DNA from 3 places in the Pseudoalteromonas galatheae genome. Region 1 is predicted to be linked to each of the others. Evidence: predicted binding sites of a transcription regulator. Region 1 holds the regulator's gene; each other region holds the start of a gene.
The links. Region 1 encodes MetJ, which represses methionine synthesis genes. Its sites were predicted from a motif close to TAGACGTCTAGACGTCTA; they were not measured.
Positions count from the first base shown of each region.

Region 2: CWC29_RS04185 (homoserine O-succinyltransferase) is a predicted target of MetJ. The motif match lies at 3,563-3,580, and genes of this name have one in related genera.
Region 3: CWC29_RS12970 (methylenetetrahydrofolate reductase) is a predicted target of MetJ. The motif match lies at 3,506-3,523, and genes of this name have one in related genera.

Region 1 covers NZ_PNCO02000001.1:23,765-29,575, reverse strand. Annotated here, with positions in the region: gene metL (bifunctional aspartate kinase/homoserine dehydrogenase II) at 1-1,670, opposite strand, end outside; gene metB (cystathionine gamma-synthase) at 1,675-2,895, opposite strand; gene metJ (met regulon transcriptional regulator MetJ) at 3,240-3,560, shown strand; gene CWC29_RS00110 (malic enzyme-like NAD(P)-binding protein) at 3,641-4,882, opposite strand; gene rpmE (50S ribosomal protein L31) at 5,654-5,811, opposite strand, start outside.
Region 2 covers NZ_PNCO02000001.1:950,133-955,943, forward strand. Annotated here, with positions in the region: gene CWC29_RS04170 (tetratricopeptide repeat protein) at 1-1,545, opposite strand, end outside; gene CWC29_RS04175 (Ig-like domain-containing protein) at 1,796-2,527, shown strand; gene CWC29_RS04180 (DMT family transporter) at 2,574-3,464, opposite strand; gene CWC29_RS04185 (homoserine O-succinyltransferase) at 3,642-4,589, shown strand; gene CWC29_RS04190 (homocysteine S-methyltransferase family protein) at 4,579-5,658, shown strand; gene metH (methionine synthase) at 5,668-5,811, shown strand, end outside.
Region 3 covers NZ_PNCO02000001.1:2,939,354-2,945,164, forward strand. Annotated here, with positions in the region: gene CWC29_RS12960 (diacylglycerol kinase) at 1-348, shown strand, start outside; gene CWC29_RS12965 (M16 family metallopeptidase) at 424-3,300, opposite strand; gene CWC29_RS12970 (methylenetetrahydrofolate reductase) at 3,570-4,526, shown strand; gene CWC29_RS12975 (undecaprenyl-diphosphate phosphatase) at 4,594-5,394, opposite strand; gene folK (2-amino-4-hydroxy-6-hydroxymethyldihydropteridine diphosphokinase) at 5,391-5,811, opposite strand, start outside.

The DNA.
Region 1 (5,811 bases):
AACTGCTGACGCAGCTTTGAGTACCAACCTTGTTGTGCCGTGCCGGCATATTTATTGGCGCTGATCAAATGGCAGTCATGTTCAACAAGCTGTGGATACAACTCGCTGAAGCGCTCGCTCGCAGTAATATCGACCACCACTTTATGCTCGTAATCTAGCTCTTTAATACGAGTGAATAGCTCTGCTTCATTGTATTCAATAGCCTCATTTTGCCACTGCTGTTGCCACGATGCTAAATTCAACCCGCTTGGACAGAACAACATTTGCTTAGAACGCAGTAGGCCAACCAACTTAAGATCAAAGTGCTCACTCAGCTTAGCGACTTGGTTTTTGCATTGTTCGATAAACACTTCACCCACATTGCCAACACCCGCCACAATCACTGCAAGCTCCCGGCCTTTATTCACCAAACGCTCGTGCAATATAGCAAGTAGATCGCTATCAATTGCTTGATCGGTTAACACTAAGCTGTAATGACGCTCTTGCAGTACAAAGCGGGTGACAATTGCATGTTCATCCAATAGCTCCAGTGCCTGCTGATGTAAGCCAGCGACATCCTGACTTGGGGCAACAATAGCAAAGCCTTGTACTTGTGATTCAATAATATTGGCCCGCGAATCCAGCGCTTTGATCACAACATGGCTAAACTCAGATGGCACCAGTAAGTGTGCCTCTCCACCTTTAACAAAATGATGAATGCTATGCTGGATAAGCTGGCTTAGCTGTTTTACTTCACCACTTTTTAGCTGCTCAACGCGTAACAGGTCAAGTTGTCCAAAAGTGGTAATAAAGCGCTTCTCTTTGCTATAGCCTGCCTTTACTATCTCAGTGCCAAGCGCATCAGCATCAAAGCTGCTGCGAACTTGTAGTTTTATATCGGTATCTTTGAGTGGAGACAGCGTTTTTGCATGCAGTACCGGATTGCCTAATCGAGCGAGTAATTCAGCTTGGCCACGACATACTTTAGTGTATTTTATGGCATTAGCGACTTTACGTGGATCTGTGCTGAACACACCAGTTGTATCCGTCCAAATTGATACTTGAGCGGCATCAAGGTAACTTGCCAACAAAGTCGCGCTATAGTCACTGCCATTTCGGCCTAAAGTCACCGTTTCACCTTGTGCATTTACGGCAATAAAGCCGGTAACGATATAGATAGCTTGGTCATCAATAGCGCGATAGCACGCTTCTTTGTTGTGGGCGTGGAGTAACACTCCCTCTTGTTGTACAAATAACGTACGAGCGTCGATAGCTTTGGCTTCAACACCTTGAGAGCTTAGGTAGTTTGCTAATATACGAGCCGACCATAGCTCTCCATGTGCAAGCAAGCTGGCGTAGTGAAGCTGTTGTTCTTCTCGCCCTAAAGCGATTGCTTGCAGCTCATTGACAAGCTGTTTGAGTAACACACTGTGTTGTTCACCTACAAACAAGGCATCAATTAATTCACGTTGATGATTTTCAACTTGTAATAAAACATCGTTGAATGCACGAACATCTTGCTGCTCAAAGCTTTGCCATAATTTCACTAGGGTATTCGTTGTTTTTCCTGCAGCAGAAACCACAACACTGTCACCTAGCTGACATTGCTCTAACACTATCTTGGCAACCGCCTGATAACGCTCTGGCGAGCTTAAACTCGAACCACCAAACTTATGTACTACTTTTGCCATTTACTCACCACAACGCTACTGTATGCGCAGGCGTTAATTTGAATGACTTAGCATCATCACTCGCCTGACTTTCATCAATACATGCAAATCCTGATTCCAGATCTGCAATGAGATCCTGTGCATCTTCAATGCCCACAGAAATACGAATTAACGTGTCTCCCACTCCCGCTTCTAAACGTGCTTGCGGATCCATACCTGCGTGTGTCATCGTCGCTGGATGGCAAATAAGACTCTCAACCCCACCTAAAGATTCTGCCAATGAAAAGTGCGTTAGAGACGTTAAAAACTTCGCTGATGTTTGCAGATCGCCTTTGATATCAAAGCTCACCATGCCACCAAAGCCGAGCTGTTGTTTTTTCGCAAGTTCGTGTTGAGGATGCGACTCAAGGCCAGGGTAATAAACTTGGCTAACATACGGCGACTTTTCTAAATACTCCGCAATAAGCTGAGCATTTTCTTGATGCTGGCGTAAACGCACGTTTAAAGTGCGCAGTCCACGTAGGGTAAGGTAACTATCAAAAGGCGCGCCGGTAATACCGATATTATTCGCCCACCAAGCTAACTCATCACCCAACTCCTGTGTACGCGCGATCACCGCGCCCCCCACGACATCAGAATGACCATTGATATATTTAGTGGTTGAATGCACGACAACATCCACGCCAAAAGCAATAGGGTTTTGTAGTGCAGGAGACAAGAAGGTGTTGTCAGCGGCAACCAAAGCCCCTACGGAACGCGCTGCGTTTACGACAGCTTCTATATCCGTGAGCCTTAATATTGGGTTACTTGGTGTTTCAATCCAAACTAATTTAGGTTTGATCTGCTGCAGCTGTGCAAGACTTTCTGATTGCGTAAGATCCAAGACGGCTAATTTGAGCAATCCACGCTTTGCAAGCGATGTAAACAAGCGATAGCTACCACCATAACAGTCATGTGGAATAACCAGCGTATCGTCATGGTTAAGCAGTTGCGTTACTAGGTGAACGGCAGCCATGCCAGTCGCGGTAATAATGCCACGAGCACCGCCTTCAAGTTCGGTAAGTGCCTGTGCCAGCACATCACGATTAAAGTTACCACTGCGGCCATAATCGTAGTCGCGTTTGGTATCAAAATCGGCAAAAGAATAGGTGGTAGAAAGGTAAAGCGGTGGCACTACTGCCCCATGTGCTTTATCAGCTTCTATACCGTGACGCACTGCAACCGTCGATTTGTTAACTTGACTCATAAGGTCACCTAGATAGTTGGATGTTTAGACGTCTAAAAGGTTAGAGCAACAGAAACTAGAAGTCAAAACATTTATACCGCTAAATGGCTAAATAACTAGTATTTGACTATCTTTTTTAAACCGATAAAATTTCGCCACTCTAGGCGTTGCTAATACGACTGAGTTATTGAAAACTATGGCAGAGATTCTTCTATCTCGCTATGGCGGATTAGTTTATTCATCTATTTGAGTTTGGGATTTATCTTTCGTTTGTAAGGTTATTCCTATATTCATGCGGTTGGTGAATAATGTAGACCAGAACCCAGTCATATTGGCATTGATGTAACTGAGGCAAGTACACAATTATGGCAAAATGGAACGGTGAGTATATTCACCCATATGCAGAACACGGTAAGAAAGCAGAGCAAGTAAAAAAGATCACGGTGAGCATACCTCTGAATGTACTCAAAGTGCTAACTGATGAGCGTACACGTCGCCAAGTGAATAACTTACGTCATGCCACGAACAGTGAGCTTTTATGTGAGGCGTTTCTACATGCCTTCACAGGTCAGCCACTGCCGAGCGATGAAGACTTGAGAAAAGATAATCCAGAGCGTATTCCGTTAGAGGTAAGACAAATAATGGAAGAACGTGGCTTGGAGATCCCAGAAATAAACGAAGAGTGATAAAAACTCTCTCGCGCTGGGATACAGACACAAAAAAAGCCTCGACCGAGGCTTTTTTCATTTGGATAATACCATTGGTATTATTCCATATATCCAGCTGGCATGTCGATTTGTGCTACGCCTGATTCAATTGCAGCTGCCGCTACCGCTTTTGCAATACGAGGTAACAAACGCGGGTCCATTGGTTTTGGAATAATATACTCAGAACCAAACTCAAGGCTATCCACGTCAGCCGCTTTTAACACTTCAGCAGGCACAGGCTCTTTAGCAATCGTTCTAATTGCTTCAACCGCTGCAATCTTCATCTCGTCATTGATAGCAGTTGCACGTACATCAAGCGCACCACGGAAGATAAACGGGAAACACAGCACGTTATTTACTTGGTTTGGATAGTCCGAGCGACCAGTCGCCATGATCAAATCATTACGTGCACCGTGTGCAACTTCAGGGCTGATCTCTGGATCTGGGTTAGAACAAGCAAATACCACAGGCTTGTCAGCCATTAACTTTAGATCTTCAGCAGAAAGTAAATCTGGGCCAGAAACACCAACAAATACGTCCGCATCTGCAATCACGTCTTGTAAGGTACGCTTATCCGTGTTGTTTGCAAACAACTCTTTGTATTCATTTAGGTCATCACGGCGAGTATGGATCACGCCTTTTCTGTCCAGCATATAGATGTGCTCACGTTGAGCGCCGCACTTGATCAATAATTCCATACAAGCAATAGCGGCTGCACCCGCGCCAAGACACACAATAATCGCATCGTGAATATCTTTACCTTGGATTTCCAACGCATTCAGCATACCCGCAGCGGTTACAATTGCAGTCCCGTGCTGATCATCATGGAATACAGGAACGTCACAACGCTCGATTAGCGCGCGCTCAATCTCAAAGCACTCTGGCGCTTTAATATCTTCAAGGTTAATACCGCCAAACGTGTCTGCGATATTTGCCACCGTATTGATGAAGTCTTCGGTGGTATTGTGCTTAACTTCAATATCGATTGAATCAAGGCCCGCAAAACGCTTAAATAATAGCGCCTTACCTTCCATGACAGGCTTTGACGCCAAAGGACCTAAGTTACCCAAGCCAAGAATCGCCGTACCATTACTGATCACCGCAACCATATTTCCTTTACCCGTGTAACGGTATGCATTCGCCGGATCAGCCGCGATTTCACGTACTGGCTCTGCAACACCAGGGCTGTATGCAAGTGCTAAGTCTTTTACGGTCTCGGCAGGTTTAGTAAGTTCAACACTGATTTTACCTGGAACGGGCTTCTCGTGATAATCTAGAGCTTGTTGACGAAAATCTGTCATGGCGCGATATTTTCCTACGAAGTTAATGTGAGAGTGTGGTAAACGTTCGCATTCTGAATGTTGGCAACCTATCAGGCAGGTTAGAGCAACACACAGTGCGATTAACTATATGAGCGACGACATTCAACCACTCAACAAGCCTATGTGCTTTGCTGTCGTGGTATGTCAATAGGACATATAGTTAATCGACCGTATTCACACAATACCGAGTTTTGCTCATTATTCAAGTAAAATCAGGTCTATCCACTAGCACGGTATTTTCTATACTTTTCCGAGAAGATAAGCTCAATTTTAAGAAATATTTCACAAATAAAATGGCTAAAACTTAAAAAATAAAACCCTAAAACGAACTCGAAATGTAGAAAATTAGCACAAATGTACACCAATTATAAAAACTATAAGAAAATAACAACTTAATTAATTTTAACGTCAAGATACCTACTTTTAATCGCAATATAGTGACTTTATTTTATATGGGGTGCTCATACCTGATACTATTTACTATATGAGCTTTGATTATTTTCACAACTTAAGTTCGTAAATGTTCAGTATTTATCTACTAAATAGAGTTTTTACTCTACTCAAGAGATCAGTAAAGTTTTGCTGCCAAACTGGCAAGTTTTTTATTTTAGAAGAATAAAAGGCACAATGAGACGGGAAGACTGACAATCTGTCTGTTGACGCAGAATAGGATGTATAAATCGGGAAAGTATTTTCAAACAGGCACAAAAAAAGCACCCTAAGGTGCTTCTTTCGACTAGACCAACAAGATTACTTCTTGCTGCTAAGTGCACCGAAACGCTTGTTAAAGCGATCTACTCGGCCACCTGTGTCAAGGATCTTCTGCTTACCAGTGTAGAACGGGTGACATGCAGAACATACGTCTAGGTGAATATCTTTACATAGCGTTGAACGAGTTTCGAACTTGT
Region 2 (5,811 bases), 930 kb from region 1:
ATTAGCGTCTTGGCATTGAGTGAGTACATATTGTGCCGTGGTAATAATATTTCGAATACGCGGCTTTTTGGGCAGCGTTTTGATATTAAGATAGCGTTCAAGAGTACGTACTCGTAAGCGACCATCATCGATATTCACTTTCCATACTTTGCTTTCTTCAGCTAATTCGACACGGGTTTTGCCACTACTTTGCTCCCAAAGCGCCAAAGTAAGTGTCATTACCTCAACCATTAATTGTCTTGCGGCCTGTTCGTCAATGCTCGTATGTTTACTGTGCACTCCATGGGTACTGGTACGGGTGGTATAGTGAATAGCGCAGTAAGTAACCAGCACTCCTGTTAAAAATGCGACAAGCCCAATGAATATATGAGACAGAATACTTGTCTCTGTTTGGCGCTCAGGCGCGGCCAAGACGTTAGCGCTCTGAAGGCGAAATTGATAAAGGTTTTCACTTTGTACACGACTACTTTTAAGCATGTCATTATAACGCTGTGCAGTCTCGACCGCTTCTTTATAAGTGTGTGTTTGTAGTTGGGACTGCAATAAGGCAATGTAAAATAACTCGGTAAGCTGACTATTTTGCTGATTATGTGCTTCAAGCCCCTGTTTAAGTAACGTTTGTGCAGTTAGGTTATCACCCTCAAGCTGCTTGAGTTTGGCTTCAATAAGCAGAGCTCGCTGATCAACTTTACCGTGTTGAATTAGTTGCCGAGTGCGTTTGAATGAAGCGAGTTGCTGTTGTGCCTGAGTGATATGATTTTGAGCAATGGCAATTTCGGCCAATAATAAATAGGCTCGAGACAATTGAGTATAGGCACCACTTTGTGTTAACGGTTGAAGTAAATCTTCAATGATTTCAATTGCTTTGTTGTAGTCGCGCTTTTTGTAAAATACTTCCGCGATGCTTAGCAAGGTGTGGTTCGCTTTAGTTTGGTCGCCGGCTTGCTGGTGGAGTGCATGGGCTTGACGAAACGAGAGAATGGCATCATCCAACTGATTAATATCCCTCGACACATTCCCTAAATTATTAAGTGTGATCGCTTGTCTCTCCAGGTCATTTGTTGCTTTCGCTATTTGGTAGCTTTCTAAAAATAAAGTAAGGGCGGTATCTAGATCTCCGAGTGCCTGATAAGCATTAGCTAAATCGTTTGCCGATTTACCCAGGAGTTCGTTTTGTTGCAACTTAGCCGCAAGCGTTTGCGCTTCGTGGAAGCTCTCCAGCGCTTGAATATAATTGCGCTGGCGGTAACGATTAATACCACTTTGTCTTAACACCTGAAAGCGCTGAAGTGTGGTTAACTTCCATGCCATCAACTCATCCAGTATTTGATTGCTGAGCTTTATGTCACCCGCTCGACGATACAAGCTCACAAGCTCAAGATGTGCATCAAAAGCTTGAGCACCGTTGGGTTCAAGGGTTTCAAGATGTTGCTTACAAGACAAAATTTGGCCTGTGAGGTTGGCATTATTGGCACTTGGGCATTCTGAACCCTGCGCCGGTAACACAACGAGCAGTAAAGCTAAAAGCAAAGCAAGCAAAGGCATAGATATTAGTCTAGATACATTGTTTTTACATATTAATATAGTGGTAACAAAAAGTCGTGTCTGCCTTTAATAAATCTCAGGTTGACTATTTTTTGTATTTTGTTGCTGTCTAGCTGCTGTTGTTTAACCTTGCCAGTACGACCAAGTCTCGACTTGTTAATATTGTTAGTTTAATGTGTTTTTGGTATGGTCTTGTTGCTAATTAAGGCCCAGCAGAAGAAGCTGGAAATCAATCCATAAGGAAATAAAAATGAAGTTAAATACGATGTGGCTAAAGTCTCTTAGCGTCGGTGTTACGTTATTTTCACCATTAGTGAGTGCCGCTCCTCAGCTTAATAAAGCCATATTTGAGTACAATGCTGGACTAAACATTCAAGAGGAATTTAATATCTTTGCCGATGGCAACGTGGCTGATCCTAATTATCCAAATAGTGAGCTACGTATTCAATTGGATAGTAGCAAAAGTTACGATCAAATTGGCTTTTATGACAAAGTTTACACTACATACGGTCAAGCGGTTGCATACAACACATTAGACAGACGTTGGGTTAAATTTAAGGGTAAGGTGCTTTATTTTTCAGGCGAAGACAACGGTAACCAAAAGATAGATACGATTTCTTTTCGCATTGTTAATCCTGCTGGAGAAACATCGGAGTGGGGAGAGATCAGAGTTAGCTTAGACCAAGCGTTTGGTGGTAATTACGATGTGTATCCGAGTGATGACTTGGCACAAACCTTTGCAGGCCAGTCTGTTGATGTATACGTTAAAGATAACGATAGTGGCGTACCCTATTACTATGGTGTTGAGATTTTTAGCTCACCAGCTAACGGTACAGTATCTGTTAACAGTGACTACTCCATTACCTATACACCTAAAGCTGGGTTCGTTGGTCAGGATTCGTTCCAATATCGCATTAAGGGTAATAACCTTTATGATATTATAAGCGCGCCAGCGACAGTTTCTATTTCGGTAGCAAATTAACCCCAAACTCAGGACAATATGCACACATATTAAGTGTGCATATTGGCTATCCCTTTAGCAATAAAAATACCCCAGCCAAAGCAATTAGACCCCCAAACACCATAGACTTAGTAATCGCTTCTCTGCGCAGTAGTCCAATCGTCATCACCATGAGTGGTGCCGTTGCAAAGATGGTTTGTGCGATTGCGGGATCAGTATGATTAACGGAAATCAACTGTAGCCAAAGCCCAATAAAAGTGCCAAAAAACACTGCAACGAATAACCAGTTTTTACCGTCGATTTGTTTAAGCGTGAGTGCTTTAAACAGGCATTGTGATTTCAAATAAACAACAATAAAGGCCACAAATAAGGTGCCGGATCCCAAGCGGATAAGTGCCGCCCACAAACTACTAATGCTTTCGTTATTTAGCGCACCTTTGGACAGTACCATACCCGCAGCTTGGCAAGTGGCAGCCGTGAGTGCAAAGCAGACTCCCAAAAGATAATGTTTTTTGTCTAATACTGGCTGGCTTCTACTTGGCTTAATCGCCAGCATCACACCAACAGTCGTCACTGCAATGCCGAGCCAAGCGGATGCGCTGAGATAAACACCAAGAAGTACAATGTTTAAGATCCCCGCGATAGCAGGTGCAAGACTTTCAATTACCAAAGTGCGAGCAGGGCCTATATTTCTAAGCGCGGCAAAGTAGGCGCTGTCACCAATCGCTATGCCCAGTACCCCACTGGCTATCAGCCAGCCCCAGCTCGAGAGTAAGGTCGGGTACATAGCATCACCTGCGATGAACAAACAGAAGATCATCAAAGCAGAAGCGATGACGCCTTTGCTGACGTTCAACTCAAATGGACTAAGGTGATGGCTAAATCGTTTATACAGTATAGTTGAGCCAGCCCATACCCCAGCCGCCCCAATCGCTGCCGCTTCGCCAATACCAATCATAAATATCAAGTTTCTTGTGTTTATTTATTTGATGGCAAGTATACATAAATTGAAATAATCAGTGAGAGATGAAGCATCAAATTATTATTACTAATGTTTAGACGTCCATACATCTAGAGGTTGAAATTTTCCAGTTTTTGTCCATAATAATGCCATTCGATTAGTCTGGAGCAGCACATGCCAATCACCGTCACCGACGAACTCCCAGCCATTGCCCAATTGCGTCATGAAAATGTGTTCGTGATGCCACAAAGTCGTGCATCAACGCAAGAGATCCGCCCAATGCGGCTCGCGATATTAAACTTGATGCCGAATAAGGTGGAGACTGAGGTGCAATTTATCCGATTACTGGCAAATACCCCTTTGCAGGTGAATGTTGATTTGTTGCGACTGGACACCCACCGCAGCTCTGAAAACTCAGAGCAGCATCTAGATATGTTTTACCGCTATTTTTCGGATGTGAAAGAGCAAAACTATGATGCTTTGATCGTCACCGGTGCGCCGCTGGCGCATCTTGAATATGACGATGTGGTGTATTGGCAGGAATTACAGGCGTTTTTTGATTGGGCTGAGCACCATGTTACTTCAACCCTGTTTTCCTGTTGGGCCGCACATGCCGGTTTGTATCACCATTATGGGTTAAAGCGAGTACTCAAAAATGACAAACTGTGCGGCGTATTTAAGCATCACTGTTATTTTGACCACGGGGCGCTCACTCGTGGTTTTGATGATGAGTTTTTGGTGCCACACTCACGCTACGGCCACATCGACATCGATAAAATTAATGCGTGTAAAGATCTCGTGGTATTAGCTGGCTCTGAAAAAGTGGGCGCTTACTTAATTAAAAATCACTCAGGTAGCCAAGTCTATATTACCGGTCATCCTGAATACGACGCCGATACGCTACAAAAAGAATACCTTCGCGATTGTGAAAAAATGGCCAACGCACCGCAGCCTGAAAACTATTTTCCTGAGAATGACGCCAGCAAACGTCCATCTAAGACATGGCAAAGCCATGCATTCTTGTTATTCTCAAATTGGTTAAACTACTATGTTTACCAAACCACACCTTATGATATTAACTTAGTTAGCCAAGATGTAAGGACTAACAATTATGCCGAATAATGTAGCCGTAAACGGTGAGCAAATAGCAGAGCAGCTTAAGCAAGCAATGCAGCAACGTATTCTGATCTTAGATGGTGCAATGGGAACCATGATCCAAAAGCACAAATTAGAAGAACAAGACTATCGCGGTGAGCGCTTCAAAGATTGGCATGTCCTTATCAAAGGCAACAACGATCTGTTAAGTTTGACGCAGCCTGAGATAATCAAACAGATCCATCGCGATTATCTAGCTGCTGGCGCGGATATCATTGAAACCAATACTTTTAATGCCACCACTATTTCAATGGAAGATTATGATATGGCAAGCCTGAGTCGAGAGATTAATCTCGAATCGGCGAAGCTCGCACGTGCGGTGTGCGACGAATTTACCGCCCAAGACCCCGGCAAGCCTCGCTATGTGGCAGGTGTACTTGGTCCAACGTCAAAAACCTGTTCGATTTCTCCTGATGTAAACGACCCTGGTTTTCGCAATATCACTTTCGACAAGTTGGTTGCAGCTTATGTCGAGTCAACGCTTGCCCTTATTGAAGGTGGTGCGCACCTTATTTTGATTGAGACTATTTTTGATACCCTGAATGCCAAAGCCGCGTCTTATGGTGTGGAGGAAGCTTTTGAGCAAGCTGGGGTGAGATTACCTGTGATGATCTCAGGTACTATAACCGACGCGTCAGGGCGTACGCTGTCAGGGCAAACCACAGAGGCGTTTTATAACTCTATTCGCCATATTAAGCCAATCTCTATCGGCCTCAACTGCGCGCTAGGCCCAGATTTATTAAGACAATATGTAGAAGAGCTGTCACGGGTTTGTGAGACCTTTACTTCGGTGCACCCAAACGCTGGGCTGCCTAACGAGTTTGGTGAATACGACCTTGAAGCCGACGACATGGCAAAAGAGATTATCGATTGGGGTAAAGAAGGGTTTATTAATATTGTTGGCGGCTGCTGTGGGACCACACCTGAGCATATTCGCGCCTTCGCGAGAGGCCTTGAGCAAACCCAGCCGCGTAGCTTGCCTGACATCGAAGTGCGGATGCGTTTGGCTGGTCTTGAAGCCTGTAACTTAAATTAGGAATTCACCATGACACAAACCGCAGTATTTACTAATGTCGGTGAACGTACCAATGTAACGGGATCGGCAAAATTTAAGCGCCTTATTCTAGAAGAAGATTACGAAACTGCATTAGATGTTGCCAGAGAGCAAGTTGAAAATGGTGCTCAGGTA
Region 3 (5,811 bases), 2.9 Mb from region 1:
ATAATCAAAGCAACGCATTGCTCAGCGAAAGGAATGAAAGCGGCATACAAAGAAGAGTCGGCATTTAGACAAGAAACGTGGTTACTGGTGGTGAGTCTTCCTTTATCAATCATATTGGCACAAAGTATTGCTCAATGGGCCTTATTGGTTGGTAGCGTATTGCTGATATTAGTCATCGAGCTTATCAACTCAGCAATCGAAGCGCTGACAGATAGAGTGAGTACCGAGCACCACTTGCTATCTGGTCGTGCAAAAGATATGGCATCAGCGGCCGTGACATTGACACTATTAATTAGTTCGTTAATTTGGATAGCCGCTACAGTGGAGTGGTTCAACACCATAAGCTAAAATTACGCGTGGTTTTGACACAAAAAAATGGCGGCTAAATTTTTAGCCGCCATTTTTTATTAAGCTGAATAATCGTTATTCAAACACTTTTTCTACATCTAACGTTTTAATATTCTTACTTGGAATATTTAGCGGGTATGTAGCAATTTCAGCATCTTCAGCCAGTAATGCGTCAGGCTTTTTCGTGTTATAAGTCATAGGAGATGACTGCTCAGCACTTAGACGCTTCGCCATATCTTTCGCATCACCTGTGATAAACACATAGTGAATATCTTCGGTTTGCAAATTCTCTTTGATAACACGGTTGATGTCTTCAACAGACAGCGACGCTAGCTGCTTTGTTACATAGGCAACAAATTCGTCGGTATTATAGAACTGGCTATCAAGTGCATAACCTAGCTGCCTATCTTGGCTCGCCACCAATTGCGGCACAAAGTTGATTAAGAAGTTACGTGTTGCTTCAAAGTCTGCTTGGCTCATCCCTTCTTTGATCAGCTTATCGAGTTCAAACAATGCCGTACGCGTTGCAAAATGGGCATCGTTGTTAGAACGAAGTGGGCGCAACCAAACTTGGAAAATTTGCTCACTACGACCTAGGTTTGCATCAGGCTTAGTTTGGAACATACCACGAGGGAAGTATTCAATATAAGCGTAGTCACCATAGTTCATACCACGAACCTGACGGATACGCTGGTACAAGTGGCTATTTGAACTGCGGTGCTCACCAAAGTATGAACGCACTAACCAAAGCGCAGCCCAGTCTTTGCTGCTACGAACTGTGTCGATTGGAAAACCAAAAGAGACCGCTGTTGATTTTGCATTCTTTTCTACGATGGTTGCATGATGACCTGATAACTTAGGGGCATCAGGCACTTGTAAACGCGCTTCTTCGCCTTTAGGTAAAGCCGCAAGGTCGTTAAACATCGCTTCTTTTAGCTGTTTATCGAGTGCACCTGTGATACCCACGTTGAGTTTAGCTTGAGTAAACTGCTGAGCGTAAAAAGCCTTAACGTCATCTAGAGTAATTGCTTCCAAGTCTGATAAATCACCAAAGTTATAGCTTTCGTATGGATGGCCTTTGTACAGCTCGTGATAAAGCACTTCTTTACCTAGCTCTTCATCATTTGACGCTTTCAAACCAGCCTTGATGCCATCAATTAGCTCTTTTTTCAGACGTTTAAAATCATCTTCTCTGAACCCTGGGCTCAAGAGCTGCTGGCTCACAATGCCATACCATTGATCAGCATTGTCTTTGTGAATACGACCACGTAAAGAAATCATTTCTTTATCGATTTGATAACCAAAGCTACCAGCGATCGGGTACAGCGCCTTTTGAATTTCTTTGTATGATTGCGACTCACTTCCGCCCTTGGCAATCATAGCCGCAGTAAGCGCAGCAAGACCTTTTTTACCCTCAGGATCTGCGGCAGCACCTGTGTAAAAAAGAAAATTCACATCTACCAGCGGTGAATTATTGGTCTTGTCTAACACGTTGAAATGGCGCGTAACTGGCTTGTCCATTTTTGCGACTAATTTATCTAAGTTAACTTCCTTATCAAAACCAGAAACAGACTCAAGTGCAGACATAGTCACCGTGGTGCGGCTGCTGTCCACAAAGTATTTATTGGCAATATCACGAATATCTTTTGCAGTGACTTTATCAGCACTTGCATATAGCTCATTTATCACTTCAGGGTCACGCTCAAAGTGCATGTAGCGCGCGAGTGTCGAAGCAATAGATTGTGATGAGTCAAGGCCGTTAATAAAGCTGTACTTTAGGTTTGATTTAAGTGCAGCAAGTTTGTTTTCATCTACCAGCTCGGTACGTGCTTTTGCGTAAGTGTTATTGATTGCATCACGCACGGTTGCCAAATCCTTTTCGTCTTCTACTTTAACGAAAACATGCAGAAGACCAGGGTCTTTGGTTTCAGGATTATAAGTAAACATTTGGCTTGCAAGCTGTTTGTCTACCACAAGCTCTTGATACAGCGCTGAGTTTTCAGAGAAATATAGCTGCGAGATGAGATCGAGTGCCGCACGGTCTTTTTTCTTCGGCTCCCATGCAGCGCCTTTATACGAAACTAGCAACCAGTGGCCCGGTAAGCCATCATATTTTTCGTGAACATAACGCGCTTTTTCTTGCTTTGGCTCAACAGGAATATCAGCTTGGTAGTCACCCTTTTTCCAATTACCCCAATGCTTTTTCACCATAGCCATGGTTTCTTTTGGATCTACGTCACCCACAATGACAAGCGATACGTATTCTGGCTTGTAAAAACGCTCAAAGAAGGTTTTACCATAGGCCATTTGATCTGGCATTGCTTCGATGTCTTCAAAAAAGCCCATTGTCGTGTGTTTATAGGTATGTTTGTCAAATGCTTCTTTTCTTACCGCAGAAAGTAGCTTTCGAATTGGACTGGCGTTATTTTTAAGGTATTCACCTTTCACGGTTAATGCTTCGGTGCGGAACTGCTCTTCACTGTAAGTTAGGTTTTGAAAGATATCCGCTTCGATTTCTAATACTTTATCTAAATGCTGCTTTGAGAAATTTAAATGGTAGTTCGTGTAATCATTGGTGGTGTAGGCACGATTATCAACACCTGAATTTTTCAAAATGTCCGAATAAACGTCTTGTGGATACTTTTCTGAGCCTTTGAACATCATATGCTCAAAGAAGTGAGCAAAGCCGGTTTTACCCGCTTCTACTTCATTACGCGAACCAACAGAAACCGGAATTTGTAGCGATACCACATCAGGATAGTTAGTTTTAACTACCATGACGCGAAGGCCGTTTTCTAGCTCTTCCAAAACATAATCTTGGGCGAATACTTTATTGGATTGGGCAGCTTGAGTACTTACAGCTGACTGTTGAGCTTGGTCTGAATTCGTCGCTGCACAGCCACTAAGCGCTAAGCTTACGGCAAAGCTGGTTGCTAGTAATTTGAATTTCATGAATTTGGTCCTAATCATATTTTTTATTCTAAGTAAGTCGTGTTCACTTACGTTAGTAAACCTCCTGATTATGCCCCAAAGCCATACTAATTCGCTAATTTCCAAGGTGATTTACCATCCTAATGTGTAAACAAATATGAAATTTTGATTAGAGTGCTTGAGATAAATTCATAATTATTGAAATTCTTTCATTAAAAAATCTATCTAGACGTCTAAATGGCTGCTATATTAATAAAGAGATACAGAAATGCTTTTGTGGAATGAGGATTATGGCTTTAACGCTTCAAGAGAAAATCATTGACCCTAACCAAGGGGTATATTTAATTGGTACCACACCACCTAAGATTGGCACTGACCCAGAGCAGTTAAAATCAATTGCCGCTAAGCTTTTGGGTCGTTTACATGAGATTGAATACGACGGCGTGATCATCTATGACATTCAAGATGAAAGCAGCCGTACTCAAGTACCACGTCCATTTCCTTTTAAGCACACCGTTGATCCGTGTGAATATAGCCAGTTGATCCGCGAATTATCACACCTTGATGTAATTACGTATAAAAGTGTGGCACAGCGCGATAGTGAAGCTTTTGGCAATTGGTTAAGCAGCACCAAACAGCAATATGGGTTAAACAATCTAGTATTAGTGGGCAGTCCGTCTTCACAAGGCGATATTAAGTTACCGCTTTCTGAAGCCTATGATGTATTGAAGCATCACCAAGATGACTTTTTCTTGGGTGGTGTAACCATCGCAGAACGTCACGCCAGTAAGCGCAATGAACACGAAAGATTAATTGATAAAACAGAGCAAGGCTGCCAGTTCTTTGTATCACAAGCGGTGTATGACGCTCAGGCAACCATAGATCTAATCACAAGTTATGCCCGCACTTGTAAACAGCAAGGGCAAACACCAAAACGCATTATTCTTACCTTTACTCCATGTGGTGGAGAAAAGACCTTGCAGTTTATGGAGTGGCTGGGGATCTCAGTACCTGAAGCAACCAAATGGCGCATGTTAGATTCGGAAAACACACTAAGTGAGTCAATTCGTATTTGTAGAGAGAATCTAGATCAAATCTTAAAAAGCTGCTCACATCTAGATATTTCGCTGGGCTTAAATATTGAGAGCTTAACAAACCGCAAAGAAGAAATTGACGCGTCGATAAACCTTTATAGACTATTAAAAGCGACCATGGAATTATGCCTTGCGGAAAAGCAAATTGCTTAATGCAGTCTAAGCCAGCTCCATCAAGCTGGCTTTTCTGTTAACCTTGCTGACTTATCCAAAGCCCAGATTAACTTAGGCTCAAGAAAGCGATTAGCCCTACCCCAAGTAACAAGCGGTAAATGACAAATGGCATCATGCCCATGCGCTCTATGATTTTCAGGAAAAAGAAGATGCAGGCATAAGCTGAGATAAACGACAGTGCCGCACCACTTAATAGCGCATTCCAATCAACCACTTCATCGCCTGTAGCAAGCTCAAAACTGTAATACAGTCCCATCATTGAAATGACCGGAATAGACATTAAAAACGAAAAGCGCGCCGCGCTTTTCTTATCAAGCCCGAGTAATAAACCTGCGGTGATGGTAATACCTGAACGCGATGTGCCGGGAATAACAGCGGTAATTTGCGCAAGTCCCAATATCAGCGCGCTTTTCCAGTTTAAGGCAAATTCGTCTTTGATTTGTTTCGCTTTCACGTCGGCATACCAAAGCAGTAAACCAAATACTATCGTCGATGTTGCAATCACCCATGCACTACGTAAATAAACTTCTACGATGTCTTTAAGTAGTGGGGCTAAGATCACGAATGGAATGGTGGCAACCACAATACACCAAGTCAGCCGGCTTTCTTTCGAATGCGTACCTGAGAACGACTTGAACCATCCTGCCAGTAGGCTGACAATGTCTTGTCGAAAATAAATAACAACAGCCAACAAAGTCCCAACATGAACAGCAACATCAAAGGCAAGACCCTGATCTTGCCAACCTAGTACCTGAGAAGGTAGCAGTAAGTGGGCAGAACTCGAAATAGGTAAAAATTCAGTGAGACCTTGAATAATTGCAAGGACGACAATCTCAATAAAGCTCATTGCTTGGGAAACTCCACTTTCCATAATTTTTGAGTTGGGTTGTGATACTCCTGCCATAACTGAGCAATGGTTTTACCCTCAACAGGATGGATAAAATCAGGAGCTAGTTCAGCTAATGGCTGAAGCACGAAGGCATTTTTGGTTATTTCATCCCGAGGCAACTGAGCGGGTGATGAACAAATAAGGTGGTCATAAAAGAGAATATCGAGATCTAATGTGCGTGGACTAAACTTCTTTTCACTACAGCGACGACCATGATCGTATTCTATCGACTTGAGCAGTTTATACACTTCATCTAAAGACAGCGGTGTTTGTGCCGCAAAGACCGAGTTATAGAAGTTATTTCCTGCAAACCCGACGGCTTCACTCTCAAAAACACTTGAATGTTGAAAATCGGGAAAGTGTTCTATCAATACG